One region of the Brevibacterium sp. SIMBA_078 genome, then DNA from elsewhere that is predicted to be linked to it. Evidence: predicted binding sites of a transcription regulator. Region 1 holds the regulator's gene; the other holds the start of a gene.

Evidence for each region. Region 1 encodes LexA, which represses DNA repair genes until DNA is damaged. Its sites were predicted from a motif close to TCGAACANNTGTTCGA; they were not measured.
Region 2: a site for LexA is predicted at 9,968-9,983, ahead of SB749_RS18395 (HNH endonuclease signature motif containing protein). Genes of this name have one in related genera too.

What each region holds. Positions count from the first base shown of each region.
Region 1 is NZ_JAWRYQ010000004.1:381,914-396,979, forward strand. It holds gene SB749_RS16600 (helix-turn-helix domain-containing protein) at 127-456, shown strand; gene SB749_RS16605 (DUF3046 domain-containing protein) at 456-683, shown strand; gene SB749_RS16610 (VOC family protein) at 823-1,230, shown strand; gene recA (recombinase RecA) at 1,422-2,513, shown strand; gene SB749_RS16620 (regulatory protein RecX) at 2,494-3,453, shown strand; gene miaB (tRNA (N6-isopentenyl adenosine(37)-C2)-methylthiotransferase MiaB) at 3,489-4,985, shown strand; gene SB749_RS16630 (hypothetical protein) at 4,987-5,652, shown strand; gene miaA (tRNA (adenosine(37)-N6)-dimethylallyltransferase MiaA) at 5,659-6,579, shown strand; gene dapF (diaminopimelate epimerase) at 6,615-7,604, shown strand; gene SB749_RS16645 (class I SAM-dependent methyltransferase) at 7,607-8,221, opposite strand; gene hflX (GTPase HflX) at 8,351-9,823, shown strand; gene SB749_RS16655 (ATP-dependent DNA helicase) at 9,820-11,790, shown strand; gene lexA (transcriptional repressor LexA) at 11,857-12,612, opposite strand; gene SB749_RS16665 (LysM peptidoglycan-binding domain-containing protein) at 12,847-13,185, shown strand; gene SB749_RS16670 (histidinol-phosphate transaminase) at 13,324-14,502, shown strand; gene hisB (imidazoleglycerol-phosphate dehydratase HisB) at 14,499-15,066, shown strand, end outside.
Region 2 is NZ_JAWRYQ010000005.1:305,592-320,657, reverse strand. It holds gene SB749_RS18430 (ABC transporter ATP-binding protein) at 1-318, opposite strand, end outside; gene SB749_RS18425 (ABC transporter ATP-binding protein) at 318-1,091, opposite strand; gene SB749_RS18420 (branched-chain amino acid ABC transporter permease) at 1,088-2,137, opposite strand; gene SB749_RS18415 (branched-chain amino acid ABC transporter permease) at 2,134-3,000, opposite strand; gene SB749_RS18410 (ABC transporter substrate-binding protein) at 3,085-4,233, opposite strand; gene SB749_RS18405 (SDR family oxidoreductase) at 4,746-5,489, shown strand; gene SB749_RS18400 (acetyl-CoA C-acyltransferase) at 5,541-6,740, shown strand; gene SB749_RS18395 (HNH endonuclease signature motif containing protein) at 6,932-9,910, opposite strand; gene SB749_RS18390 (MATE family efflux transporter) at 10,261-11,577, shown strand; gene SB749_RS18385 (GNAT family N-acetyltransferase) at 11,574-12,458, shown strand; gene SB749_RS18380 (M1 family metallopeptidase) at 12,501-14,027, opposite strand; gene SB749_RS18375 (Pls/PosA family non-ribosomal peptide synthetase) at 13,957-15,066, opposite strand, start outside.

The DNA of each region.
Region 1 (15,066 bases):
CAAAGTCTTCGAATGGACTGGCAATACCATCCGCTCGGGGCACCAGGTTGGTGCTGTGTCACGGCCAGGTTGTAAGGTTATTGGAACTACATTGACGGGACGCGCTGACAAAGGGAGGGCCGCGTTATGTTACTGAGAGTCGAAATCGGCGACGCACTTCGTTCCGCCCGCCGTCGTCAAGGACGCACCCTTCGCGATGTCTCGACCGGTGCCAGCGTGTCGCTCGGCTACCTCAGCGAAATCGAGCGCGGACAGAAGGAAGCCTCCTCGGAGCTGCTGTCGGCGATCTGTGAAGCACTCGACCTGCCGCTGTCGGCACTGCTGTCGTCTGTGTCCGATCGCTTCGCTCTCGAAGAAGGCGTGCAGATCCCCGACACCATTCCGCAGGAGCTCTCGGACAAGATCCTCGGTCATCCCGAGGGATACTCTGCTCCGCGGCTGGCCGCCAAACCCTGATGCGGCACACGCTCTACTGGATCCTCATGAACGAGGAGTTCGGTGAGGCCCGCGCCGCCTCCCTGCACACCGACCTCACTCTGAGCTCCTTGGGTTCGCGGACCGCAGCCCAGGCGTTCGAAGCCGGAGTCGAACCCCGCGACATCTGGACCGCCGTCTGCGATTCCATGGGCGTTCCCGAATCTCGGCGCCTCGGCAAGGAAAAGCCGCGCGCGACGCCGTTCTGACCGAGGCTCGATGCCGTTCTGCTGGATCGGAGCAGTTTTGATCGATCGGGGGCGCTCGGCATTGTCTGTGACTCTGTCTGGTCGGAGCAGTGCTGGTCTTTACTGTCGGCGCCGTGCCGCCCGCGTGTAGACTGACCGCATGAATCAGGCCGTCCCGTTCATCACATTCCAGCCCAGTCGTGGACAGAACGCCGCCGAGGCCATGGAGACCTACCTCGAGGTCTTCGCCGACGGAGAAGTGATCCTCGACAATCGCTACGGTCCCGACGGTCCGGGCGCCGAAGGCACGGTCATCATGTCCGAGATCGAGATCGCCGGCCAGAGACTGCGCTTCAGCGACAGCTTCGTCGCACACGAGTGGGACATCACTCCCGGTGTGTCACTTATGGTCGACTGCGAATCGGCTGAGGAGCTCGAACGCATCTTCACCGCACTGAGCACAGACGGAACTGTGTTCATGCCGCTCGACGACTACGGATTCGGCCCATTCGGGTGGCTGGGTGACCGCTTCGGCCTCACCTGGCAGCTGGGCCTGGCCCAGGGCTGAATCTCGCGGAGACACGCGACACACCCGAATATATAGAACACCTGTTCCCATGTGGGTTATCCTGGTGAGGAATCACGGGACCTGTGACCACGAGTGGCTGGTTATCCACGGGGGAATCGCTTCCTCTGTCGTTATGTCAGTGCCATCTTCTAGCCTTGGTCTCAACGGAAAAGCAACGAAGAGGAGACGTCATGGCACGTACACCCAAGAACCTTCAGGTTCCCACCGGCGGAGACAAGTCGAAGGCACTCGAAGCCGCAATGGGCCAGATCGATCGCAACTACGGCAAGGGCGCGATCATGCGCCTCGGCGACGGTGTGCGTGAGCCCATCGCCTCCATCCCGACCGGTTCGGTCGCACTCGACATCGCTCTGGGCATCGGCGGTCTGCCGCGCGGTCGCGTCGTCGAGATCTACGGTCCGGAATCCTCCGGTAAGACGACCGTGGCCCTCCATGCCGTGGCGAATGCTCAGAAGGCCGGCGGAATCGCCGGGTTCATCGATGCCGAGCACGCACTCGACCCCGAGTATGCGAAGAAGCTCGGCGTCGACACCGATCAGCTCCTCGTCTCCCAGCCGGACACCGGTGAGCAGGCTCTCGAGATCGCCGATATGCTCATCCGCTCCGGGGCCCTCGACGTCATCGTCATCGACTCCGTCGCGGCCCTTGTGCCCAAGGCCGAAATCGAAGGCGAGATGGGCGACAGCCACGTCGGTCTGCAGGCTCGCCTGATGTCGCAGGCTCTGCGTAAGATCACCGGCGCCCTGGCCCAGTCGAAGACCACCGCGATCTTCATCAACCAGCTGCGTGAGAAGGTCGGCGTCTTCTTCGGTTCCCCGGAGACCACCTCGGGCGGTAAGGCGCTGAAGTTCTACGCCTCCGTGCGCATCGACGTCCGCCGCATCGAGACCCTCAAAGAAGGTCAGGACGCGGTCGGCAACCGGACGCGTGCGAAGATCGTGAAGAACAAGGTCGCTCCGCCGTTCAAGCAGGCCGAGTTCGACATCCTCTACGGCCACGGCATCTCCCGCGAAGGCAGCCTCATCGATATGGGCGTCGACAACGGCATCGTGCGCAAGTCCGGATCCTGGTTCACCTACGACGGTGATCAGCTGGGGCAGGGCAAGGAGAACGTCCGCAACTTCCTCCGCGACAATCCGGGCCTCGCCGAAGAGATCGAGCTGAAGATCAAGCACAAGCTGGGTCTCATCCAGGTCGACGAACCCGAGGAAGGCGCCGAGATGGCCGGAGAAGCACAGACGGATGACGTCGAAGTCTCCTGACGCTTCGTCGACTGACGACGAATTCGCCGGCCACGAGCCCGCCGCATCGACCGACACGGTCGGTGCGGGGGACTCGGGTCGGACCGATTCGCCTCAGACCAAGACACTCTCGCAGCTGCGCAGTGCGATCTCGGAGATCGACCAACGTCATGCCGAAGGGGAGGCCGGTTTCTTCGCCGGTCTCTCCGGACTCGACGACGATGATGTCACCGGCGGCAATGGTCGAACTGCCAAACGAAAGAGCTCGGGGTCGAAGCGCAAGAAGAACTCCAGCGGCTGGAAGCGACAGCAGCAGGAACCGGACAACGGGTGGGTCGAAGGCGGTACCGACTCGACTCCGGATTTCATCGACGTCCCTGATTTCCTTGCGGCCGAGAATGATGGTCCAGATTTCCTGGCGAGCGGTGGCGATGTCGCGCCTGACTTCGCTGCCGGTCCCGGGCTGAGCTTCGACGACGACGAAGACGACGCTCCCGACTTCGACGCGGATTACGCGCAGGCGAAGAAGACGGCGATGAACATGCTCGCGATGCGCGACCACTCCAGCGACGAACTGCGCAAGAAACTCCTCAAACGCGACCTCATGCCCGAAGCGATCGATGTCCTCATCGAGAAGCTGCAGAATTCGCGTCTGCTCAACGACGAAGAGTTCGCCCACCGCTTCGCACGGGCACAGCGCGAGAACCGGAAACTCTCCCGGTCCGTGCTCAAACGTGAACTGAGCAAGAAGGGCATCAGCCCCGAACTCGCCTCCGACGCCGTGGCCGACATCGACGGCGAGGAAGAGCTCGCCCGCGAAGTCGCCGAGAAGAAAGCCGCCTCTACCAGGCGCCTCGACTATGCGGTGCGGGAGCGCCGAATCCTCGGCATGCTCGCCCGCCGCGGCTTCCCCTCGGCGATCTGCATCAAGGTCACACGGGAAGTGCTCGCCGAAGACTGAAACGGCACATGGGGAACGGCTAGAATGGGTGCGCCATGACTGAACTGATTGAATCCCCGACGACATCCGGAACCACCCCTCGCAGCTACGAGGTCAAGACCTACGGATGCCAGATGAACGTGCACGACTCCGAGCGTCTGTCCGGACTGCTCGACGATGCCGGCTACGTTCAGGCGAACACCGACGACCAGGCCGACGTCGTCGTATTCAATACCTGCGCCGTCCGCGAAAACGCGGACAACCGCCTCTACGGCAACCTCGGCCAGCTCGCGAAGGTCAAAGAGAACCACCCCGGCCTCCAGATCGCCGTCGGCGGATGCATGGCACAGAAGGACCGCGACACCATCGTGAAGAAGGCGCCCTGGGTCGACGTGGTCTTCGGCACCCACAACATGGGATCCCTGCCGGCGCTGCTCGAACGCGCCCGCCACAACGAGGAAGCCCAGGTCGAGATCCTCGAAAGCCTCGACGTCTTCCCCTCCACCCTGCCCAGCCGCCGCGAATCCCAGCACTCCGGCTGGGTATCGATCTCGGTCGGCTGCAACAACACGTGCACCTTCTGCATCGTGCCCAGCCTGCGGGGCAAAGAGAAGGACCGCCGTCCCGGCGACATCCTCGCCGAAGTCGAAGCACTCGTCTCCGACGGAGTCGTCGAAGTCACCCTGCTCGGGCAGAACGTCAACTCCTACGGCGCCGAATTCCGTGACAAGGGCGCATTCGCAAAACTGCTGCGCGCCGTCGGCAACGTCGATGGAATCGAGCGAGTCCGCTTCACCAGCCCGCACCCGGCCGCATTCTCCGACGACGTCATCGACGCGATGGCAGAGACCCCGACCGTCATGCCGCAGCTGCACATGCCGCTGCAGTCCGGTTCGGACACGATTCTCAAATCCATGCGGCGGTCCTACCGGACCAAGCGGTTCATGAACATCCTCGACTCCGTGCGCGAACGTATCCCACACGCAGCGATCACCACCGACATCATCGTCGGCTTCCCCGGAGAGACCGAAGAGGACTTCCAAGGCACAATGGACATCGTCCGCCGTGCCCGCTTCTCACAGGCCTTCACCTTCCAGTACTCCATCCGCCCCGGCACACCGGCGGCCACGATGGACAACCAGGTGCCGAAGGACGTCGTGCAGGAGCGGTTCGAACGCCTCACCGCGCTCCAGGATGAGATCGCCTGGGACGAGAACAAAGCTCAGGTCGGTCGTGAGGTCGAAGTGCTCGTGACCAAGCTGCCCCACGACGATTCCCCACGACTGAGCGGTCGCGCCGAAGACAACCGCCTCGTCCACGTCGGAATCCCCGAAGGCTCCCAGATGCCGCGACCCGGTGATTTCGTCACCGCCACCGTCACCGAGGCGAAGCCCTACTTCCTCCTCGCCGACTCCGGATTCTCCGTACGCCCGTCCCGCGCCGGTGACGCCTACGACCGGGCACAGGCCGACAGCTGCGGCGCACCGAGCCCCGGACAGGGTGCAGCCGGCGCGACGAACCTCGGTATGCCGACCATCCGCCCTCGCGGCTGAGATGGGCGCCTTCGCCAGCATCCCGGCAGCCCCGGTGCTGCTCGAGAACATCGACCGCAGCGAGACGGCGCGAATGGTCGAACTGCGGACCGTTATCCGCGACACTCTGAGGACGCAGACCGATTGGGCCCTGCCCATCGAGACCCTGCCACCCGTGGCTGGGCTCGGCGGGTGGGGAATCGACCGCGGCGTCGATACTCGCACCGGTCAGTATCTGTCCGGGACCGAGTGGGTCGACACCGTTGAAGGCCTGACGACGGACGAGCGCAGACTCGCCGAGGCGGCCGACCCCGCCATCCTCGTCGCGATCCTTCACGCTCACGCCATCGGCATCGACATCGGCCCGCTCGGATCGAGCGAGAACCTCCTGCTCCCCATCGACCTGTCCGGAGCCGCCACGGAGGACGCGCCCTTGGCCCCGATCGACGGCGCCGCGGAATTCGATCGTGCCGTCGTCGAGACACTCACCTCCGGGACGACGCTCGACATTGGAAGTCTTCTCGACCTCTGCGACCAAGCGGAGGCCATGGCCGCCAACCTCAGTGTGCTGGCTGCCGGCATCCGCCACGCCGTCGACCAGGGCGCTCGTGTCTCGACTCTGGAACCGGTCGTCGACGAACGTGTCCACGAGGTGCGTTCTGTCTGCGGCACCGGATTCTGGGAGTGATCGTCGATGACTGAGGACACTGCGCCGATCATCACCGTCGTCGGAGCCACTGCCACCGGGAAATCCGACCTGGCGCTGGATCTGGCAGGCCGCCTCGGCGGGGAGATCATCAACACGGATTCGATGCAGTTCTACAGAGGGATGGACATCGGCACGGCGAAGCTGCCGGTCGATGAGCGCCGGGGGGTTCCGCATCACCTCATCGATATCCTCGACGTCACCGAAGAGGCGAACGTTCAGGACTTCCAAGCGCGTGCACGCGCAGCGATTGCGGACATCCGGGAGCGCGGACTGCGTCCGATCCTCGTCGGCGGGTCCGGACTCTACGTGCGCGCCGCGGTCGACCATATGGAGTTCCCGGGCACGGATCCCGAGGTGCGAGCCCGCCTCGAGGCCGAGGTCGCAACAGACCGGTGGGCGCTGCACCAGAAACTGCGCAAGCTCGACCCGAAAGCGGCCGAGAAGATCACCGTCAACGACCAACGACGTATCGCCCGAGCCCTCGAAGTCATCGAACTCACAGGACGACCCTTCAGCGCCCAACTGCCGGACTACCAGGAGATCGAACCGACCATCCATCTGGGATTGAGCATGGACCGGGCGATTCTGCATGAGCGCATCGCCGCCCGAGTCGAACTCATGTGGGACCACGGGTGGGTCGACGAAGTGTTGCGACTCCTCGACGTCGGATTGGCCGAAGGCAAGACGGCATCGCGCGCCATCGGATACGCACAGATCCAACGCCACCTGGCCGGAGAACTCACCGTCGCCGAGGCGAAGGAAGAGACGACGATCCGCACAAGGCAGTTCGCACGCCGACAGGACACCTGGTTCCGCCGCGACCCGCGCATCCGCTGGATCGACGGCAGCGCCGCCGACGCCGAACAGAATCTGGCGGCGGCACTCGACGTCCTGAACGGGCACTGAAGACCTGACTGGACGCTCACCGATAAGATGGAGCCATGAGCACTCCGAATACCCCGTTCGCCGCCTGGACCGATGTCAGCTTCCTCAAGGGGCACGGCACCCAGAACGACTTCGTTCTGCTCTCCGACGACGACAGCACACTGGAGATGCATCCCGAAACCGTCGCCACGCTCGCCGACCGACGTGCAGGACTCGGCGCCGACGGCATCATCCGCATCGTCCGCTCCGCAGCCAGCGGCATCCCGGGAGCCGCCGAACAGGCCGACGCCGGTGCCGAATGGTTCATGGACTACTACAACAACGACGGCAGCCTCTCCGAGATGTGCGGCAACGGCGTTCGCGTATTCGCCCACGCACTCGTGACCAGCGGTCGCGTCCCCGCCGATGCCCGCGAGATCCTCGTCGGCACCCGTGACGGCATCAAAGCCGTGCGCACCACCCTCAATCCCGCCCTCGGCGTTCAGACCGGAGACGACGTCGTCGACACCGGCACAGCCGGACCCGGATCGGCCAGCGACGCCTGGTACACGATCGACATGGGCGAATGGTCACTCGACCCCGCCAGCAGCGTGCTCGTGACCACCGGCGGAATCGACGTCGCCCGTCCCGGACTGCGCGTGTCCACCGGCAACCCGCACACCGTCGTCGCCCTGGCCGAGAACTCCGAACTCGCAGCAGCCGAACTGCGCGATGCCCCCGTCCTCGACCCCGTCCCGGCACAGGGATCCAATGTCGAATACATCGTCATGGAACCCGCCCGATCCGATGTGGCCGGGGGAGAAGGCGCCCTGCGCATGCGCGTGTTCGAACGCGGCGTCGGTGAGACCCGCTCCTGCGGAACCGGCGCCTGCGCGGCAGCGATCGCAGCCCACCACTGGGCAGGCGAGAAGTCACCTCTGCAGTGGAGAGTCGACGTGCCCGGCGGTCAGCTGCGCATCGAAATCGAGCCCAATGCGGAGGGTACGAGCGGACGCGTCAGCCTTGCCGGCCCCGCGGTCCTCGTCGCCAGCGGCACGATCGGCTGAGCTCAGTCGCGCTCGACCGTGAGCACGCGGAAGCCCTTCGACGATCCCGTCCGCACGACCTCGAATCCGTCGCCGAGCATCCCGGCGATCCACTTCTGCAGGGAATCGGCGCCGAGGTTCTTCGACACGACGAGATCGGCGCGGCCGCCCGGCGCCAGACGCGGCAGCCAGGTCTCCAAGAGTTCGTGCAGCGCTTCCTTGCCGATGCGGATCGGCGGATTCGACCGGATCGCGGCGAACTGCAGGTCGGCGGGAACATCAGCGGCGGTGACGGTGTTGATCGTATCGAGACCCAGCCTGCGCGCATTCGCCGCGGTGGTCTCCAGGGACCGGGAGTTGACGTCGAGTGCCCACACTCGAACATCCACCTCGGCGTCCTGGGCATCCAAGGCCGTGTGCAGGGCGATCGGCCCCCAACCGCAGCCGAGATCGAGGATATCGCCGGCCGGCGGCTCAGCCAGATGCCGCAGCAGCACAGCGGTGCCGAGGTCGAGGCGAGTGGGCGAGAACGTGCCGGATACGGTTTCGACGGTGACGGCGCGGCCGGCCAGATCGAGGTTGAGTACCCGCGACTTGGCCTCGCTGCTCGGCGATTCGGTGAAATAGTGCTCTGACACCGTTTCAGTCTAGACGGCTGTGGGAGAATTGATGGACACCACCGTCGGTGCGAATCGTCTGGACCGGTGGCAAGCATGACGACGTCCGCACGAGAAGTTCCGTGCGGGCGGCAGAGAACAAAGGAATGAATGACGTCTGAAGACAAGGAGCGTCGCAACGCGATGCTCGATCGTGTGCTCTCCCGAGGCGCCCAAGCCCTCGATGATCACGACACCACCCAGGGCGATGACCAGTTCGACCTCGCCGAGCGCGCCGCCCTCACCCGCGTCGCCGGACTCTCCACCGAGCTCGAAGACATCACCGAGGTCGAATACCGTCAGGTCCGCCTCGAACGCGTCGTCCTCGCCGGCATCTGGAACACCACCCAGGCCGAAGCCGAGAACTCGATCCGCGAACTCGCCGCACTCGCCGAAACCGCCGGTTCCGAGGTCCTCGACGCGCTCATCCAGCGTCGCGACAAGCCGGACCCGGGCACCTACCTCGGCAAAGGCAAGGCTGCCGAACTCGCCGAGGTCGTCTCCTCCGTCGGCGCCGACACCGTGATCATCGACTCCGAACTCGCCCCCAGCCAGAGGCGCGGACTCGAGGACGTCATCAAGGTCAAGGTCGTCGACCGCGTCGCGCTCATCCTCGATATTTTCGCCCAGCACGCGAAATCCCGCGAAGGCAAGGCCCAGGTCGAACTCGCCCAACTCGAATACCTCCTGCCGCGACTGCGCGGTTGGGGTGAGTCCCTGTCCCGTCAGGCCGGCGGCCGTGTCGCCGGCGGTGCCGGAATCGGCTCCCGCGGACCCGGTGAGACGAAGATCGAACTCGACCGTCGCCGTATCCGTACGCGCATGTCGAAGCTGCGCCGCGAGATCAACGCCATGGCGCCCTCCCGCGAGACCAAGCGGAAGAACCGCGCCCGCCACCACGTACCCTCCGTCGCGATCGTCGGCTACACGAACGCGGGCAAGTCCTCCCTGCTCAACCTGCTCACCGACGCCGAGGTGATGGTGCAGAACGCCCTGTTCGCCACCCTCGATCCGACCGTCCGGCAGGCCAAGACCGCCGACGGCCTCGTCTTCACCTACACGGACACCGTCGGGTTCGTCCGCAACCTGCCCCACCAGCTCGTCGAGGCCTTCCGCTCGACCCTGGAGGAAGCCGCCGGCTCGGATCTGCTCCTCCACGTCGTCGATGCCTCCCACCCGGATCCGCACGGACAGATCCAGGCCGTGCGCGACGTCCTCAAAGACGTCGAGACCGGGGATATCCCCGAACTCCTCGTGTTCAACAAGGCAGATATCGCCGAGGAGGCCGTGATCACCGGCCTGCGCGCGGAGTATCCCGACGCCCAGTTCGTCTCCGCAGTCTCGAAGGAAGGGATCGATGACCTCATCGAGGCCATCGAGAACCGCCTTCCCGTCCCGGACATCGACATGACCGTGCTCGTTCCCTATGAACGCGGTGACCTCGTGTCGAAGATCTACGCCCTCGGCACGGTCGAACACGAATCGCACGGCACGGAGGGCACCAGCCTGCAGGCCAAGGTGCCGACCGAGCTCGTCGACGAACTGCGCGAATTCCAACGTCCGGACCTGGTCATCGACGAGTGAAGGCAGTCGACACCCTCCTCGAATCCGCTGTCGGCGCCATCGGCGGATCGCCACGTGAGGGTCAGCAGGAGATGGCGCAGGCGGTCGCCTCGTCGCTGGACAAGGGAATCCATCTGCTCGTGCAGGCGGGAACCGGCACCGGCAAATCTTTGGCCTACCTGGTGCCGGCGGCCGAGTACGTCACCCGCACCGGCGGGAAGGTCGTCGTTTCAACGGCAACCCTGGCCCTGCAGACGCAGATCATCCACCGCGACCTGCCCCGGCTGTTCAAGGCCGTGAAGAAGGACCTCGATCCGCTGCCCCGGGCGGCACTGCTCAAGGGGCGCCGGAACTATGTGTGCAAGCACAAGCTCGCCGGCGGGTACCCCGACGAGGGCGAGGGCATGCTCTTCGACCTCGGTGCCGACGCCGAGGCGGGACGCAAACCCACCGAACGCTCCGGGCTGGGGGAGGAGATCCAGCGGATCCGCACCTGGGAGAAGACCACTGACACCGGCGACCGCGACGATCTCCTACCCGGCGTCAGCGATCGTGCCTGGTCACAGGTGTCCGTCAACGCCTTCGACTGCCTCGGTTCGAACTGTCCGCTGTTCACCGAATGCTTCGCCGAAATCGCCCGGAACAATGCCGCCGACGCCGATATCGTCGTGACGAACCATGCCCTGCTGGCCATCGACGCCTTCGGGGAATCGAACGTGCTGCCCGAACACGATGTCATCATCATCGACGAGGCCCACGAGCTCAAGGACCGGGTCACCAGCGCCCTGTCCGGGCAGATCAACACGAGCATGCTCTCGGCCGCGACGAGTTCCGTACGCAAACACACCACCGTCCAGGACGGCGTCGTGTCTCTGCTCGACTCCGCCGCGGCGGCACTCGAACGTGCGCAGACCTCGGTGCCCGAGGGGCTCATCCTCCACATGAGCGAGGCGCTCGGACTGGCTCTGGCGCAGATCCGCGATTCCGCCCGCCAGATCATCAACGACATCGGCGGCAAGACCGAGGAGGCCGACGCGGGCCGGCAGATGGCCAAGGCACGCTGCCAGGAGATCTTCGAACTCGCCGAACGCTTCTGCGACCCGGGAAAGAACGACGTTATCTGGCTCTCACGCTCGACCTTCCGCGAGAAGGAGACGACGAATCTCGTCGTCGCACCCTTGAGCGTGGCCGGGACCATGCGCAACGGCATCTTCGAAGAATCCACGGTCGTGGCCACCTCGGCGACTCTGTCCCTGGGTGGCAACTTCGACGCAGTGGCAGCCTCGTTGGGACTCTTCGGACCCGACGCCCCGAAATGGGACAGCCTCGATGTCGGATCACCCTTCGACTACGGCAAACAGGGCATCCTCTATGTCGCCTCCCACCTGCCCAAACCCGGACGCAGCGGACTGAGCGAGGAGGCGCTGACCGAACTCGAGGAACTCGTCGAATCCTCGAACGGCGGAGCATTGGGCCTGTTCTCCTCCCGGGCGGCGGCCAATGCGGCGGCCGAACATCTGCGGGAGAAGTTCGATTTCCCGATCCTGCTCCAAGGCGACGACGGCCTGCCGGCGCTGGTCTCCCAATTCACCGCCGATGATCAGTCCTGCCTGTTCGGAACCATGTCACTGTGGCAGGGAGTCGATGTGCCGGGACGGACGAACCGCCTGGTCATCATCGACCGTCTGCCGTTTCCCCGTCCCGACGACCCGCTCATGCAGGCGCGGGCACGCGATGCCGACCAGCGGGGAGTCAACGGATTCATGGCGGTGTCGGCCACGCATGCCGCCCTGCGCCTGGCTCAGGGAGCCGGACGCCTCATCCGGTCGACCAAGGACAGGGGAGTGGTGGCCGTGCTCGACTCGCGGCTGCGCTCGGCCCGGTATGCCGGGTTCCTCGTCAACTCGATGCCGCGGATGTGGCCGACGACGAATTCCGGCCTCGTCCGCAAGAGCCTGGCACGGCTGGCCGAAACCGACGAAGGATGATGCAAAGGCCCGCGACCGAATCGGTCGCGGGCCTTTGCGTTCAGACTGCGGAGAGCCGACGGAAGATCAGAGGCGGCGGATGACGGCGACGACGAGGCCCATGATCTGGGCGTAGGTGCCGTCGATGGGTTCGTAGTTCTCGTTCTGCGGCATCAGCCACTGCTGACCGGCCTTGCGTTTAAGGGTCTTCACCGTGGCCTCGCCGTCGAGGAGGGCGGCGACGATCTGACCGTTGTCAGCGGTGTGCTGCTTGCGCACCACCACCCAGTCGTCGTGGCAGATGGCGGCTTCGATCATCGAATCGCCGACGACCTTGAGCAGGAACATCTCACCGGAGCCGACGACCTGGGTCGGCAGGGAGAAGACATCGTCGACTTCCTGCTCGGCCAGGATCGGGCCACCGGCGGCGATGCGTCCGACGACGGGCACCTGCACGGTGTTGTTGGCGAGCTCCTCGTACTTCGCGCGCTCTGCCTCTTCCTCTTCGAACGGATTGACCACTTCGATCGCACGCGGGCGCTTCGGGTCGCGGCGGACATAGCCGAGGCGTTCGAGCTGGGAGAGCTGGTGGGCGACGCTGGAGAGGGAGGCCAGCCCGGCGGCCTTGCCGATCTCGCGCATGCTCGGCGGGTAGCCGTTGGTCACGACCGCACGTTCGATGGTCTCAAGCACGAGACGCTGACGGGGAGTGAGGCGGAAGTCGCCCTCACCGGATGACCCCTCAGGGATCTGGACGACGTCGTCATCGGTGCGAGCGGCAGCGATCTCGCTGGCAACATCTTCGTTGCGAGGCCTGCCTCTGCCTCGTTTGTTCTGAACCATTGCTCGTTCCCCTTCGTTCTATTCCCTGCCGCTGAACGCCGTGATCTCCGCTTCGGAAATTCTCGTGTCAGTGCCGACTGAGATGGTTCTGACAGATCAATCAACAACGCTGGTTCCCTCTCATTGTCGCATAGATGTTCGAGTTGGACTGGACATTTGTTCGATTGGCATGTTGAATAGAACAGACGTTCTACCGATTACTGGTGGAATCGTACGAATGAAAGAGGTAATGCGATGTCTGCACAGAACACCGAGCTGCACCTGACCCCTCGTGGACGCCAGGCTGTGCGCCTTCTCCGGACCCTGCTCGTCGCTCTCGTCGTCATCGGCGGAGCGGTCCTCCTCGCCACCCAGTCGTTCTCGGCAGCTGCTGTCGCCGAATCGGAGACGGAGAGCATCGGCATCGACGCCGAGGCAGTCGTCGTCGGTGAGGGCGAATCGCTGTGGACCGTGGCTTCGAATCTCGGCATCGACCGCGACACCCGCGATGTCGTTGCCGATATCGTCGAGATCAACCACCTGGACACCCCGACGGTTCACCCCGGCCAGACCCTCGACGTCCCCGTCCGCTGAGGTCGGACCCTGCTCGACCGGCAGGGCGCCGGCCCGACCGGCAGCGCGCTGACCCGTTCGATCGGGTGAGCCGACCGGCGTATCTCGATGCCCGACCCGCCGCCCGGGCGGCGGGGGCCTCTCGGTAGAATGATCGCCGTGGGAAACATCGACTCTCTGCCAGTGCGTTCAGACCTCGTCGGCCTCAAGCCGTACGGGGCTCCGCACCTCAATGTGCCGGTCCAACTCAACGTCAACGAGAACGCCTATCCGCTTCCGGACGTCGTCGTCGAGAGCATGCGCGCCGCCGTCGACGATCACTTCGCCGGACTCAATCGATATCCCGATCGCGAATTCACCGCACTGCGCGAACACCTCGTCACCTATCTGGACGGTGTGAACGAACGCGCCGGAGACTCCGTCGACCTCGACCCCTCCATGATCTGGGCCGCCAACGGCTCGAACGAAGTGCTCAGCCATATCGTCCAGGCCTTCGGTGGTCCGGGCCGCACTGTCATAGGCTTCACCCCCTCGTACTCGATGCACCCGCTCATCACCACGGGCACGGGTGCCGAATGGCAGCACGTCGAACGCAATGACGACTTCACCCTCGATGCCGAGACCGTCGCCGCCGAGGTGGCTCGTGCGAATCCGGACATCGTCTTCCTGTGCACCCCGAACAATCCGACCGGGACCTCGATCGGTCTCGACGTCATCGAAGCCGCCTACGACAACTGCGCAGGGATAGTCATCGTCGACGAGGCGTATGCGGAATTCTCCCGTCCCGCCAAGTCTTCGGCGATGACTCTGCTTGAGGGCCGGCCCCGCCTCGTCGTCTCCCGCACCATGAGCAAGGCCTTCGCCTGTGCCGGCCTGCGCTTGGGCTACGCCATCGCTGCACCCGAGCTCATCGACGTCCTCCGCCTCGTCCGCCTGCCTTACCACCTGTCCGAGGTCACTCAGGTGCTGGCCTGCACGGCTCTCGAACATGCCGAACTGCTGCTTGGCAATGTCGACCGTCTCATCGACTCGCGCAATCGGATGTCCAGCCACCTCGCCGAGGCGGGCTTCACCGTCCACGACAGCGATTCGAACTTCGTGCTCTTCGGCAACATCGCCTCACCGGCCGATCTGTGGCAGAAGCTCCTTGACCGCGGAGTCCTCATCCGCGATATCGGCATCACCGGCCACGCTCGTGTCAACGCCGGCACCGAGGAGGAGACCGAAGCGTTCCTCAACGCCATCGACGACATCCTCGCCGAATCCCCGGACATCCTCGCGGATCGTCCGCAGTCTCCGACCCCGTCATCAGCCGCCCCGACGAAAGGCACTCCATGAGGCAGGCCCAGAACTCACGCACCACGTCCGAGTCCACGGTGTCCGTGTCCGTCAACCTCGACGGCACCGGAAGTTCGAACATCTCGACGAGCGTGCCGTTCTTCGACCATATGCTCACCGCCCTGTCGAAGCACTCGATGATCGACCTCGACATCACCGCCACCGGCGACACGCACATCGACGTCCACCACACCGTCGAAGACACCTCGATCGTGCTCGGCCAGACCCTGCGCGAAGCGCTCGGCGACAAGGTCGGCATCCGCCGCTACGGCTTCGCCGCCGTCCCGCTGGACGAGGCCTTGGCCCAGTGCGTCGTCGACGTCTCCGGGCGCCCCTACTTCGTCCACGAAGGCGAGCCCGAAGGCCAGCAGTACCACCTCATCGGCGGTCACTTCACCGGTTCGATGACCTCACACTCGCTGGAATCGATCGCCTTCAACGGCGGACTGACCGTCCACCTCGACCTGGTGCGCGGTCGCGACCCGCACCACATCGTCGAAGCCGAGTTCAAGGCCTTCGCCCGCGCGCTGCGGGAGGCCGTCGAAACCGATCCGCGCAGCAACT
Region 2 (15,066 bases), on a different contig from region 1:
GTTCCGGTGCGGATAAGAACCCAGACGCAGATTCTTCTCCACCGACATCTTGCCGAACAGATGGCGACCTTCGGGGCAGTGCGCGATACCGGCCTTGACGATGGCATTCGGGCGAGCTCGATGAAGCTGACGTCCCTCATAGGTGATCGACCCGGCACGAACACGCATGAGTCCGCTGATGGTTTTGAAGAGCGTCGTCTTGCCGGATCCGTTCGCACCGAGGACCACGGTGAGCTCTCCTGGGTTCGCCGTGATGCTCACCCCATGGAGCACATCGGTGGCATCGTACCCGGTGCTGACATTGTCGAGAGTGAGCATCAGTTCTCCTCCTGTGCTGTCGAACCGAGATAGGCGCGGATGACATCCGGATTCGATTGGATCTCCGCAGGTGCGCCGAGGGCCAGCTTCTGCCCGTGGTCGAGAACGAGGATCGTGTCCGCGAGGTCCATGATCATCGTCATCTTGTGTTCGACGAGGAGGACGGAGACGCCTCGCTGTGGCAACGACCGAATGAGATTGCCGAAATCGACAGTCTCCTCTTCGGGGATGCCGCCGGCGGGTTCGTCGAGCAGCAGCAGCTCGGGCTCTGTGGCCAGTGCCATGGCCACTGCGGTGCGCTTCTGCACCTCCTGAGGAACGTTGGACGCGAGATCGTGCCGATATTCCGCGACGCCGCAGAACTCAAGAGATTCCATCGCCTTGTCTTCGTTGATGCGTGATTCACGACGGTGGCGAGGCGTGTGGAAGACCGCGTCGAAGACGTTGGATTTCGAACGGACGATTCGACCAGCCAAGACGTTTTCCAACAGAGTGCTGTCATCGAACAGGTTCGTTGTCTGGAATGTGCGGGCAATGCCGCCGGCCACAGTCCGGTGTGGAGACGAATGTGTGATGTCCTCACCTTTGAAGCTGATGGTCCCGGCTGTGGGCCGATAGAAACCATGGACAAGGTTGAACAGCGTTGACTTGCCTGCTCCATTGGGACCGATCACTGCGGTGATCTGACCTGCCTCGACGTCCAGACTGACGTCCTTGACCGCATCGAGCCCGCCGAAGCGCTTACCGAGACCGCGAATTTCGAGCAGAGTCATTTCTTCTCCTCGGAGTGGGGGCCGACTGAGGCAGCTGATTCCGGCGATGTGGGCTCGTCGTGTTCCGAGCGGCGGGCTTCTGCGCTCCTGCGCCGTCGATTGCGTTTATCGACGAACCCGCCGAGGTATCCGACGATTCCCCGCGGCGCGAAGATCACGAGGGCGACGATGATGGGACCCAGCACGATGAATCGATAGGCCTGGAAGTCTTGGAAGAGTTCGAACAGGAATGTCACGATCATGCTTCCGAGCAGCGGACCCGCGACAGTGCCCATGCCTCCGACGAGAATGAACATGAGGAATTCGAAGGTCTTGTCGATCGATGCCGCATGGGGGCCGATGAATCCGACCACAGTTGCGTAGAGTCCGCCGCCGATTCCTCCGAGGACAGCCGAGGCGGCGAATGCGAGCTGTTTGCTGAATCCGACGCGCACACCTATCGCATCCGCCAGATCTTCGCTCGTCCTGATGCTCAGCAGTGTGCGGCCCACACTCGAGCGCCGAATCGCGTACGTCGTGTAGATGCACACGAGCAGGATGGCGAAGACGAGGTAGAACATCGCAACCGGAGATTCGAAGTCGATGAGTCCTCCGCCTTCGGGGAATTTCACGTTGTTGACGCCGGAATGTGCGTGGGTGACGGACTCCCAACGGCTGATGACGAGGAAGATGATGAAGCCGATGGCCATTGTGAAGATGGCGAAGTACTCATCCTTCGTCCGCAGGGCGATCAGCCCGCAGAGGTAGCCGATGACCGCAGTTCCGATGACGGTTGCGACGAATGCGGTCCAGAAGCTCCAATCGTAGTCGGTGGTGAGCAGCCCGACTCCGTAGGCGCCGATGCCGAAGAACCCGCCTTGGGCGAGGTTCAGCTGTCCGGTGAAGCCGAGGATGATGTTGAGGCCGTAGACAGCGATCGCCGCGCACATGCCGACGGTGATCACTCGCATCGCGTAGTTCTCCTGCGCAAACGCCAGGGGCGTCAGGCCGAGCAGGACGATGACGGCGATGGTGCCGATGATCCGAGGATTCTTCATTGAGCTCATCGCTGCACCGCCTTCGTGAACAGTCCATTCGGTTTGATGGCCAGCACAGCGACGAGAACGACGAATGCCACGGCTTCTCCGACGGCTGAGGAGATGTAGGTCGCCGTCATCGTTTCTGCGATGGCGAGTGCGAATCCGCCGACGATGGCGCCGGGAAGCGAACCCAGACCACCGAGGATGATGATGGCGAACACTTTGAGGTTGAGCGCATCGCCCATCGTCGGAGACAGGAGATTGATCGGTGCGACGAGGCCCGCCGCGATCGTGGCCAGCAGGGCGGACAGCCCCAGCGTCAGCATCGATACCATCGACGGGTTGATGCCGACCAGCGATGCACCGACGCGGTCCTGTTCGATCGCTTCGATCGTCTGGCCGTGGATGGACCGCTTGATGAACAGCGCCAACAGCGCCAAGACGATTACCGCAGTGACGATGATGACGATCCGCTGAGCAGAGATCTCGGCACCGAGGATGCGCAGTTCGCCGGTGATAAGTGTGTCCATACGTCGGAAGTCAGCACCCCAGATCGCTTGAGCCAGTGCTTGGAAGAAGAACATCGCACCGACGGCCGCGATCATGTGGTGGGTATGCGGGGAGTTGCGCAAGGGGTGGAATACGAGGCGTTCGAGCCCAACACCGACGAGGAAGAGCATGATCGCCGCGATGCCGATCGCGGCGATATAGGGAACGCCGACGGTCGTGAGGAAGAAATAGGTGATGTAGGCGCCGAGCATATACAGCGCACCGTGAGCCAGGTTGGGAATGCGCAGCACTCCGAACACCAATGTCAGACCGATCGCAGCGAGGCAGTAGACGCCGCCCAGCGCGAGGCCGTTGAAGAGCTGTTGGATGAAGAGGGTCATGATTTTCGGGTCCTCTGCAGGCATGAGTTCGGCCGGGTGAGGCGCACTCGTGCGCCTCACCTTCAATACAGCCGCTGACGGAAGTTACTTTTCGTCGGATACCTGTTCGATCGGCACCTTGGTGTATTTGCCGTCCTCATTGAGGAAGGTTGCCTCCAGATCGGGATTGAGGAGGTGTCCCTGTTCCGTGATCTCGTTCGGGAAGCCATTGACCTTGTACTTGTCGTCGACCTCTGGCAGCGCTTCACCGATGGCTTCGCGAATCTTCTCAGGGTCGTCGGTTGTCCCAGCGGTTTCCATCGCCTTCGCGATGATCGCAATTCCCTGGTAGTTCAGCGCCGTTTCACTGGTCGGAACCTTCTTCTCTCCGGCCTTCTCAGCAAATTTCTTCAGGAAGTCCTTGGTACCGGGATCCTCATATTCGGAGACCGGCAGGACGCCGACCGAATTCTTGAGATTGTCGAGCTTCGTCACCGTGGCCATTTCATCCAATTTCGCCTGGTCCATGACGAGGAAGCTGCCCTTGAAGCCCTGCTTTCGAGCTTCCTCCATGATCAGCGCCGTCGGTTGGGAAGGTCCGCCGACGAAGATGGCGTCGGGCTTCTCTGACAGGGCTTTCGAGACGGGGCCCGCAAAGTCGGACACGGTGGCGTAGTCGACGCTGTTGTCGCCGCCGATCTTCCCACCGGCCTCACTCCACGCATCCTTGATCGACTTGGTCCACTGTTGTCCGTACTCACTCTGAGTTCCCAGCAGAGCGAGCTTCTTGCCTCCGTGCTCCATGGCAGTTTCGGAGAATTCCTCGGCATAGGACTCGAAGTTCGGAGGAATCATCATCGTCAGAGGGTTGTCGGCCTGCACGATGGCCGGGTCAGAGGTGTAGGCGGAGATGAGGAAGTTCGACCTGCCGCTGTTGATCTGCTGAATCGCCTTGATGGCTCCGGCGTTCGGGGAGACGACGACCGGCGCCTTGTCCTGATCTGCTAATCGTTGAGCATTGCTGGCGGCAGTGGATGGTGCGTATTTGTCGTCGAGGGACTTCAACTCCAGAGTCACGGGATTGCCGTCGACCTCTACGCCGTCTGCATTGAGATCGTCGATGGCCATTTCGAGACCGATCTTCACGTTCTCACCGTATGCGGCGCCACCTCCGCTGAGCGGCCCGGTATAGCCGATGACGACCGTGTCGCCCTCACCTGATCCACCACCGCCTCCACAGGCTGTGGCAGTCAAGGCGATTGCACCCATAACTGCGGCTGCCGAAAGTCTGCGGCGGCGACTTCGCGAGACAGAGTTCATCTTTTCTCCTTTGAAAAGCTCCTGGAACGGGTTCGCTCCACACGGTGTCCGAGACGTCGTCAATGACAGTTCTCAGAGTCGTCGTCAATCCGAAATGGACTTCGACTGATGTGAACAATTCCAAATCATCCTGGTGAAGTCAATGGTTTTGCGCTAGATTTTTGAACGTTCGTTAATCTGCCGGGTCGAGCCGGAGAGGAGAACAAAAGGCGAGGTCGGGGTGCTTGCGAGCCGAGCCTCGCAGAACCGCGTCGAGGTTCTGAGGCGCTGGACTCGGCTATCTGTCTGAAAGGTGAGCAAACAATCGTTCAGTGGCGGAATTGGTCTACAGTGGCCTTAGCTGTATGGGAGAGCTGTGTCACATCGGTTCCGGTGCAGACGCGAACCGCAGTCGACCACTCGGTTCCCCACGGCAATGACGCAACATCAACTTTAGGAGCTTGTTCATGACTCGTACAGCAATCGTCACCGGTGGAGGCCGCGGCATCGGAGCCGCCATCGCCAAGCGACTCGGAGCCGACGGACTCAAGGTCGCCGTTCTTGATATGGGCCCCACCGATGAGACCGTTGCCGCCATCAAGGAAGCCGGCGGCGAAGCGCTCGGCCTCGAAGCCGATGTCTCCGACGAGGACTCGGTCAACGCTGCGGTCAAGCAGGTCGCTGAGACCCTCGGCGCGCCGACCGTTCTGGTCAACAATGCAGGCATCCTGCGTGACAACCTTCTGTTCAAGATGACGCACGAAGAGTTCAACAAGGTCCTCTCCGTCCACCTCGGGGGAGCGTTCCTCATGGCGCGGGCCGTCCAGTCCTACATGGTCGAAGAGAAGTTCGGCCGCATCATCTCGATGTCCTCCACCTCGGCTCAGGGCAACCGCGGACAGACGAACTATTCCGCCGCCAAGGCCGGTATCCAGGGAATCACGAAGACCTGGGCGATCGAGCTCGGCAAGTTCGGCATCACCGCGAACGCCATCGCTCCCGGCTTCATCGAAACCGACATGACCAAGGCCACCGCCGAGCGCGTAGGTATGGGCTTCGAGGAGTTCGTCGAAGCCTCGGTCCAGCAGATTCCGGTGGCACGATCGGGCAAGCCCGAGGACATCGCCCACACCGCATCGTTCCTCGCCTCCGAGGGTGCCGGGTTCGTCTCCGGTCAGGTCATCTACGTCGCCGGCGGTCCGAAGGACTGATCGCCACCGTCCTCACGACGAGTTCACGAACATCTTCGAAAGGTGAGTCCCATGAGAGAAGCAGTCATTGTGTCGACGGCGCGCACGCCGATCGGCAAGGCCTACCGTGGTGCGTTCAACGACACCCAAGCTCAGGAGTTGGCCGGCCACGCGATCAAGCATGCTGTCGAGCGTGCCGGTCTGGAAGGCGGTGAGGTCGAGGATGTCGTCTTCGGTGCCGCCCTCCAGCAGGGTAGCCAAGGTACGAATGTCGCTCGTCAGGCGGCGCTGCGAGCCGGCCTGCCTGTGACGGTTCCGGGAATGTCGATCGACAGGCAGTGTGCGTCCGGGCTGATGGGCATTGCGACCGCGGCGAAGCAGGTCCTCTTCGACGGCCAGGAGATCGCCGTCGGCGGTGGCGTGGAGTCGGTGTCGCTGGTCCAGAACGACAAGATGAATATGTTCCGGGCCAAGGATCCGTGGCTTGAAGAACGCATTCCGGGCATCTACTACCCGATGCTGGCCACCGCCGAGGTCGTCGCCGAACGCTACGGTGTCAGCCGTGAGGCTCAGGACGAGTACTCCCTGTCCTCGCAGCAGCGTACGGCCGCCGCTCAGGAAGCCGGCAGGTTCGATGACGAGATCGTGCCCCTGCCGACGACGAAGGTCGTCGTCGACAAGGAGACGAAGGAGACCTCGCGTCAGGATGTGCTGCTCGAAGCCGACGAGGGAAACCGCCCGTCGACGACTCTGGAGAGCCTGGCCGGACTCAACCCCGTGCTCGAGCCCGGTGTGGCGTCGAAGGTTCCGAGCATCACCGCCGGCAATGCTTCGCAGCTCTCCGACGGAGCATCCGCTTCGGTGGTCATGTCGAGCGATGAGGCCAGCCGACGCGGACTCGAACCGCTGGGCATCTATCGCGGCATGGCTGTGGCCGGTTGCGAGCCGGACGAGATGGGCATCGGTCCCGTCTTTGCCATTCCGAAGCTGCTGAAGAACCATGGTCTGTCGATCGACGATATCGGCTTGTGGGAACTCAACGAAGCCTTCGCCGTCCAGGCACTGTACTGCCGTGACCGCCTTGGCATCGACCCGGAGAAGTACAACGTCGACGGCGGTGGCATCTCCGTCGGACATCCTTATGGGATGACCGGCGCTCGTCTCGTCGGACACGCACTCATCGAAGGACGTCGCCGCGGAGTGAAGTACGCCGTCGTCACGATGTGCATCGGCGGCGGGCAGGGCGCTGCCGCACTGTTCGAAGTCTGCTGAGGGTTTCAGCCAGCCGTTCAGCCGGAACAGTGAAACTATGCCGCTGAGCTGAGAAGGCCGACGGTACTCGGATCGATTCTGATCCGAGTACCGTCGGCCTTCGTTGTGTCTGACAAACACGTGAGGTGAATCTTCGTCACTGTGAGACCCGGGTGAAGCGGTGCTCCTCGCCTCGCCGGATGAATGCCGCCTCAGAACGGCGGAGCTTCGCCCGAGTCCCAGAACCAGTCGCGCAGCTCGGAGTTGTCCTCGTCTGCTTGCCCGGCGCCGGATGCTTGATCGGGGGTGCACGTCGCAGGCTTCAGTGTGAATGTGTAGAGATCCCCGGCAACGAGTTCTCTCCAGCCGGGGGTTCCAGGGGTGGCAGCGGGTTCAGGGCATTCCCTCGCTTGCTTCCGGCCGCCGGGAACAGGGTGGTCCGCATCTGCTCTACCGCCGTGAGCACCAGATGGCTCAGCGTGAGCACTAGGCGGCTCCGCGTCAGATCCACGGTCAACGTCAGGTTCACGCTCGATGTCAGAATCGCGTTCGGGCGCCGGGACGTACTCGTGGGCAAGCAGATCCTCTGTGCTCGACCGCTCCGGTGTGACTGCTCGGACCTGTCGAGACAGGCCGCTGCCGAATCGTTCGAGGAACAGCCGCGCATGCTCGACGCTGATGGGGTTGTCCGGGGAGATGACCTCTGCGGTGACACCCTGCCGGAACACGTACTCGAGGTGGCCGGGCTCAGTCATCCGCACGTCGAAATTGCCGTTGGTCTTCTGCAGGTGGTGGGCCTTGCACAGGCAATGGAGATTTCCGAAGCGGGTGAGACCACCTTGGGTCGGGTCGGAGTGATTGAACGCATCAATATGGTCGACCTCTGTCACTTCAGCGGGCTGTGTGCACCCGGGGAATGTGCACGTCACGAACTGGGCGACGAGAGTTTTGCGCACACTGTTGGGAATCGCGTAGGAGGTTGCCTTCGCATCGAGCGGTGTTCCGGTCGCGGGGTCGGTCAGCAGCCTAGTCCAGGTGGTGGAGTAACCCGCGACCCGTCGTGCCATATCCGCAGGTATCGGTGAACCGTCTGGAAGCATGCCCGCCAGATCACACACCTCTTCTGAGGTCAGCGGTGCGTCGGGAGATGTCGACGCAGAATCAGACGGGGGATCTGTGAGCGGTGAAATTGGGTCGGTTGGCTCTGGTATCGGTGGTGTAGTGGGCGATGACTGCTGATCTGGGGGATCGACGGTTGGCAGCGGCGAACCCGATGGATCGACGGTCGGTGGTGGCGATCCATTGCCGTCCGGCTGGAACTGACTGAGCAGAGTCAGCATAGGAACCGTGATGAAGGTGCTGGCCTGATTCGCCAACCAATACTCGCTGGTCGGCATGTCGAGCAGGAATTCGAAGCTGATGCGGCGCTCGCCGGTATCGAGGATGGGATTGTCGAAAGCGTCGACACTATTCGCGGTTGCGGCAGCGGTGCCCTCGGCCGTGGGGCGAGCTCCGCTGGCACGCGAACCGACGAGAGCCGAGAGCCCGTCTGCCTTGACGCGATCCGTGGTGTTGTTGCTGCTGAGGATGGCCTCGAGCAGCTGTGATTCGAAGACGCGGTCGGCCGGTGTGGTGCGTGCGGGTGCCTGGTAGAAGGGATCATCGTGCAGCGGGCGTGCTGCGCGGTCGGAATCACCGTGCGACACGGGCGTCTGGCGGCTGGATCCATCTGTCTCGGCGATACGTGAACCGGTCGGTCCTTCGTCACCGTTCGTGTCCATATCGTCGAAGACCCGCTCGATGTAATCGAGCAGCGACTCGCCCTCGTGCATCGGCACTCCATCCGGTCCAGCGAAGAGTCCGTCGAGGGAGAAGTCGGAGCTCGTCGACGAGCCGTCTGCCTCGTTCGTGCTGATGATGCGCAGTTTCAGCTGAGGACGGGTGCGCGTGAGGATGTCGAACATCAGAGCGGAGACCGAACGCTCCTCATCAAAGCAGTCGCCTGCCTTGAGCTGGTTCGAGAACGCACTTGTATTGTTCTTGTGCACTGCACGAGCGAATGCATCGAGCCTCCTGAAACAAGCTTGAAGCTCCGGGGCGGGACCGGTCAGCGTGAGGTAGGCAGTTCCGTCGTCACCGGTGCAGAAGTCAACTCGGCGACGCAGCGAAACACTCTTCAACGTATCCTCACTCGGTTGAAGCACTGCAATGTGCAGGGCGAGCGAGCGCTTGAAAGTTTCGATCGTGATGTCGGCGCGCCTGTGCGCGAGGTAGTCGTCCATCGCAGGCAAGTGCTTGAAGTGCAGGTCGCGGCATGCACGAGTCACACAGTCGACATGTTCGATCGTGAAGTCTCCAGCCAGGCAGCGCTTGAGGAACCGCGGAAGACCATGCGCCAGCGTCATCGACGAGGTCATGTGTTGAAGCGACTTGCTCGTGGTCGTGCCGAGGAGACTTGAGTACACGCCTGCCTCGGTCGGCTCGATGCTGCCGCGCAGCCATGTGAAGAAAGTCAGTTCCGGGTCAAAACCGGGAAAGTCAGGCAGCAGTGCGGGGTCGGACAAGAGCTCTTCGGCCAACTTCCGGACTCGGCGGAGGCGGCGACCGGCGGCGCGGTCCTTCTTCGGACCGGCGCTGACGCCGATTTTCGTTCCAGATTCCGCTTCGACCTGAGCCGCAGCCTGGGCCCATGCCAGATTCTCTCTGTTGGTCCAGGTCCTGCGAGTGGAGAAGAGATCCTCGGAGGGAATGTCGACGGCGCAGATCTTCTGGTCGATGGCTTCGTCGCTGATGCCTTGGCGCGTGACGGGACTGCTGTCGGCTGCTTCGGTCTGAGCCTTCCTCTCGTGGCGAGCGGCAATTGTGCTGCGTGATTCTGGAGAGGAGTAACGGGTCGACGTTTCCGTGAACGACGCGAACTCGTAGACCGCGTCGAGCTGACCGTCCTTGAGCCCGAGAGCGTAGGCGACGTCCTGCGCCACGACATGACTGGTGGCGATCAGGGAATTGACCTGCGCGAGGCTGCTCCGCGTATAGGCATCCAGCAGGTCGACGAGTTCGTAATCCTCGGCGACCTCCACGCGAAGTCCGTGAGCGCGGCGGAACTGGGACAGAGTTCGGCCGTCCGCCTCCGCAGGGGGAGCGGCGGGCAGGCCGAATACCCGTCCGTCGCTGTCTCCGATGTTCTTCATCGGCCTCTCACCTCTCCACGCCTCTGTGGAAGTCAGTCGTCAGGGAAGTCGCCTGTCTCAATTATATGGTCTATCGCCATGAATGGATGTCACAATCCGATTACAAATAGAACAAAAAAACTATTAGGATTGTGAAAAACTAATTCGCTCTCAAAGTAATCAAGACTGATCTGTTTGTCCCCTGACTCTACAGTTCGGCACTGACATGACATTTCGATCGGGCTTGAACCCACAACTGCTGTGCAGTGATCCATCGCGACGGACTCACCGCACCGCCGGTTCGCGACAGGCTCACGGCACAACTGGTTCCTGACGGACTCACCGCACAACAGGTTCGCTAGAATCGGGGCGTGGCAGCGATCGACAAAGACATTCTCCGTTTGGCTCTTCCCGCACTCGGAGCCCTGATCGCCGAACCCATTTTCCTGCTCACGGACACGGCCATGGTCGGCCACCTCGGTGCCGGTGCTCTGGGATCGCTGGCGATCGCCTCGACGATCCTGCAGACGGTGCTCGGTCTGATGATATTCCTTGCCTATGCCACCACACCGCGGGTGGCGAAACGGATGGGATCGGGGGACCGACCGGGCGCAATCACGGCCGGATTCGACGGAATCTGGCTGGCACTGGGAACCTCCGTCCTGCTCATCATCATCGGACTGCCCCTGCTGAATACGGCGATCGAGGCCTTCGACCCGGATCCGACCATCACCGCTGGCGCACACTCCTATCTGGCGATCTCGTGGTGGGGTCTGCCGTTCATGCTCATGGTCATCGCGGCCACCGGACTGCTGCGCGGTCTACAGGACACGAAGACCCCGCTGATCGTCGCGGCCGCCGGCTGCATCGTCAATATCGGCCTCAACGCCCTCTTCATCTACGGCCTCGACATGGGAGTCGCGGGATCGGCGATGGGCACGGTCATCGCGCAGGCCGGAATGTGCGCGGTCTACCTCACCATCTCCATCCGCGCGGCGCGTCGCCTCCACGCCAGCATCCGCCCTGACTGGACAGGTGTGTTCACCTCCGCGAAGACCTCCGGATGGCTGTTGGTGCGCAACGCCTCGCTGCGCGCGGCCCTCATCCTCCTCGTCCTCCTGGCCACGGCGATGGGCACGACGGACCTCGCCGCGATCCAGGTCGCTCAGAGCATCTTCTTCGCTCTCGCCCTCGCCCTCGATTCCTTGGCCATCGCCGGCCAGGCGATGATCGGCCTCGAACTGGGGGCGAAGAACACCGAGGCGGTCGCCGCGATCAACCGCCGCCTGTGCCTGTGGGGGATCGTCTTCGGCATCGTGGTCGGCGTCGTCCTGTTCGCGGGCTCCGGAATCATCCCCCGCGCCTTCGCCTCCGACCCGGCGGTGGTCTCGGCCCTGGCCGCACTCCTGCCGGTCCTCGCCCTGAGCATGCCGATCGCCGGGTACGTGTTCGTTCTCGACGGAGTGCTCATGGGAGCTGAGGACGCGAAGTATCTGGCTCTGGCACAATTGGTCGCTGTGATCGGATACGCGATTCTGCTCATCCCGATCATCAACATCTGGCCGGGAGCACCCGGGCTCTGGGCCGGCTTCTGCATCGGATTCGTCGGTTTCCGCGCCCTGACACTGGGCTGGCGAGTACGCAACCGGGCGTGGATCGAACGCGCCGTCGAGAAAGGAATCTCATGAACGCTGCACACACTGACGCTCATGATTCTCAGAACACCTCCGCTGATTCGCAGGACACCTCCGCCGATTCGCAAAACCCTTCAGCTGATTCTCAGAACACTTCCGCCGAGGCGGCCGCCGCCTCCCTGCGCGGACGGATCCGTCCGCTCCCGGCCGAGACCGATGACGAGACTTTCCTGCCGTTCCTCGACCTGTGCTTCAACTGGTCGATGGACAGGCCCCGAATCGAACTCGAGGACCTCCGATACCGCAGCGATGCCGTCTTCTACTACCGCGGCTGGGGACGCGAGGGAGATATCGCCGTCGCCGTGCACGCCGAAGCCGATGCGCAGTCACCGATCGTTGGGCTCGCCTGGGTGCGACTGGCGAATATCGACGACGTTGTCGGGAAAGCCGACGAACGGGTGGGCGAAGACTTCGCCGCCGCCCTGGATAAGACCGGCAACGAGGTCGTCCGCAGCGAAGTTGTGCCCGAGGACGCGGCAGATGAAGCCGAGCACGATTCACGGACTGTGAAAAGCGCCGATAACTCCGAGTCAGCCGGAGAAAGCCCCGCAGCTGGTGATGCAGACGAGGGCACCGCATCGAGCACGGCCGCCGATCTGACGCCGACGGATGACCAGATGCCTTTCACCGGATATGGCTGGGTGGCGGCCGACATCCCTGAACTCTCGATGGCGGTGCTGCCCGACCACCAAGGCCAGGGAATCGGCGGCGCCCTTCTCGACACGGTCTGTGCTCTGGCGCGGATGAGCGGCTTCCCCGCGGTCAGTCTGTCCGTCGAAGACGGCAATGGGGCGGCGAAACTCTACGCCGACCACGGATTCGTGTCCGTCGGACGTAACGGTGACTCGGACGTGCTCGTCCGCAAGCTCGGCTGAAGTGGCAGTGCGGCCGGACCCGGCTGAGGCGCAGCCAGGCCCTTACTGAAGCTCCGGCAGCTTCGGGAGTTCGAGCTCCTCGAGCCAAGGACGGACCACCTCGGCGATGTCACGGTCTGCCGCCTCCGAGACGCACTGGATGAACTCCTCGGTGCTCACCGACGAATGACGGTACCGCTTCGTCCACTCGCCGACGGCGGTGAAGAAATCTGCATCGCCGAGTTCGAGGCGCAAGGCATGCAGACACAGGGCGCCGCGCTTGTACACGCGGTCGTCGAACATGTCCGGCCCTCCCGGATCACCGAGCAAGATGTCCTGCGGCTGAGAGGACAGCTCGTCCCACCACTGCCGCGCACGTTCATCGGCACTCGCACGCCCGGACTCCTCCGACCACAGCCACTCTGCATAGCAGGCGAAGCCCTCGTTGAGCCAGATGTCCTTCCACCGCGACGGCGTGAGCGAGTTTCCGAACCACTGGTGCGCCATCTCGTGGGCGACGAGGCGTTCGGCCTCCCACTCGGGCCCCAGATGATTGGGCCCGAGCACGGACAGCGGCTGCGACTCGAGCGGGATCTCGAGCACATCATCGGTCACGACCACGTCGTAGACGTCGAACGGGTACGGGCCGAAGCGTTCGATGAACAGGTTCATCATTCCGTGCTGAACGCCGAGGCGCTCGACGGCCACATCCCAATGATCGTCGGCATAGACGCCGAGGGGAACGGGGGACTCGGTCCGGCTGTGCGTGGTGCGCTGGCCCGATGAATCGTGAACAGACACGTCCTTGCCGGCAGCGCCGGCGACTCCTCGGACGGCGCTCGAGAGGGCATCTCTGGCCGATCCGGCGACGGCATCCTTCGCAGCGCCCCGCATCGCAGCACCGAATCCCGAGGTTCCGGAACTCAGCGGGATCTGCCCGTATTTGTAGCGACCGATCTGCACCGTCGCCAAGTAGGTCGCCAGGGGAGTCGTCGACTCATACGTCCAGCGGGTCCGCCCGGCCTTGCGGGTCTTCTTCGTCAGCGACCCATTGGACACCACCGTGTACTCGGACTCGACGAGCACCGAGATCCGGTACTGAGATTTGTTCGAAGGATGGTCATTGCACGGGAACCAGGTCGAGGCACCGACGGGCTGGCCGGCCACGAGCACACCGTCTTCGAGCTCCTCCCAACCGACATCTCCCCAGGTGCCGATCGTCGGTTCCGGATTGCCCGTATAGCTGATGTCGATGACCACCGGCTGGTCACTCTTCAGCGCCGGGGTGGTCAGCCGCAGCTTCTTCCCTTGTGCGGAGAAGCGGACCTTCTTGCCGTTGACGCTGGCCTTCGTCACCCGCAGGCCCGTGAGATCGAGGACGATCGACGAGGTGTCCGTGAGCACGCGGCCCTTGAGCACCGCCCTGGCCGAGAGACGGTTCGGACCGATCCGGTAGTCGAGGTCGAGATCGTAGTGGTCGATGTGAAGATCCGCGTTGCCGACGCCTTGCGTATAGGAGTCAAGCATGCGATCGGCTCGATCGGTCTTCGTCTCGGCCTTCTTCTTGGAGTGAGGGAAGTTCTGGGGCATCCACCCAGGGTATGACAGGATTGCCGCTGAAGTAGGCATGGGCCGGCACGAACTCGCCGCGCATGACCAGCGACGTCGCTCCCACCGTGGCGTTCTCGCCCAGGGTGGAGGCTGGGAGGATGACGCTGTTGGGCCCCAAAGTGGCACCGGGATCGAGCTGAACGGTATCGAGGCTCATCACCCGATCATGGAACAGGTGAGTCTGGACCACACAGCCGCGGTTGACCGTCGAGTTGTCCCCGAGATCGACGAGGTCGGCCTCCGGCAGCCAGTAGGACTCGCACCACACGCCGTGACCGATCTTCGCACCCATCGCCCGCAGGTACCACACGATCGCAGGAGTGCCCACGGCATTCCGGGCGAACCAGGGGGCCGCCACGAGCTCGACGAAGCAGTCGGCGACCTCGTTGCGCCAGATGAATGACGACCACAGAGGATGCTCCCCGGGCCGGATCGGACCGGCGAGGATCCATTTCGCGGCCACGGCCAGTCCCGCCGCCACCGCACCGGCAGCCATCATGACGATCCCCGAGGTGAGCAGGGCCAACAGCACGGAGGCGAGGAACGTCGTCGACTGAGCTGCCACCCCGCCCGGCAGACCGAGGAAGAACCAGATGGTGAGCACGACGGCGGTGATGAGCACACCGCCGGCGATGATCGATGAGATCCGCAGGGTCTCCCAGAAGGCACGGGCGGTCTTCACCCCGAAGGTCGGAGCGTAGGTGAGTGACTCGTCGGATTCCACGGCGGCGCGGCGCAGCTGCATAGGGGGAGAGCCGAGCCACGACGATCCCTTCTTCGCCTTCGCCGGAGCTGCCGAGAGCACTGCCACGAGGGAGTTCTTCGGCACCCTGCGACCTGGGGAGGCGATTCCCGAGTTGCCGAGGAAGGCGCGTTTGCCGACCTTTGCGCGACCGGCTCGCATCCAGCCGTGGCCGAGCTCGTAGCTGGCGACCATCGTGTCATCGGCAAGGAAGGCACCGGCCGCGATCGTCGTCATCTTCGGTACGAAGACGACCGTCGAGATCTCAGTGCCCGG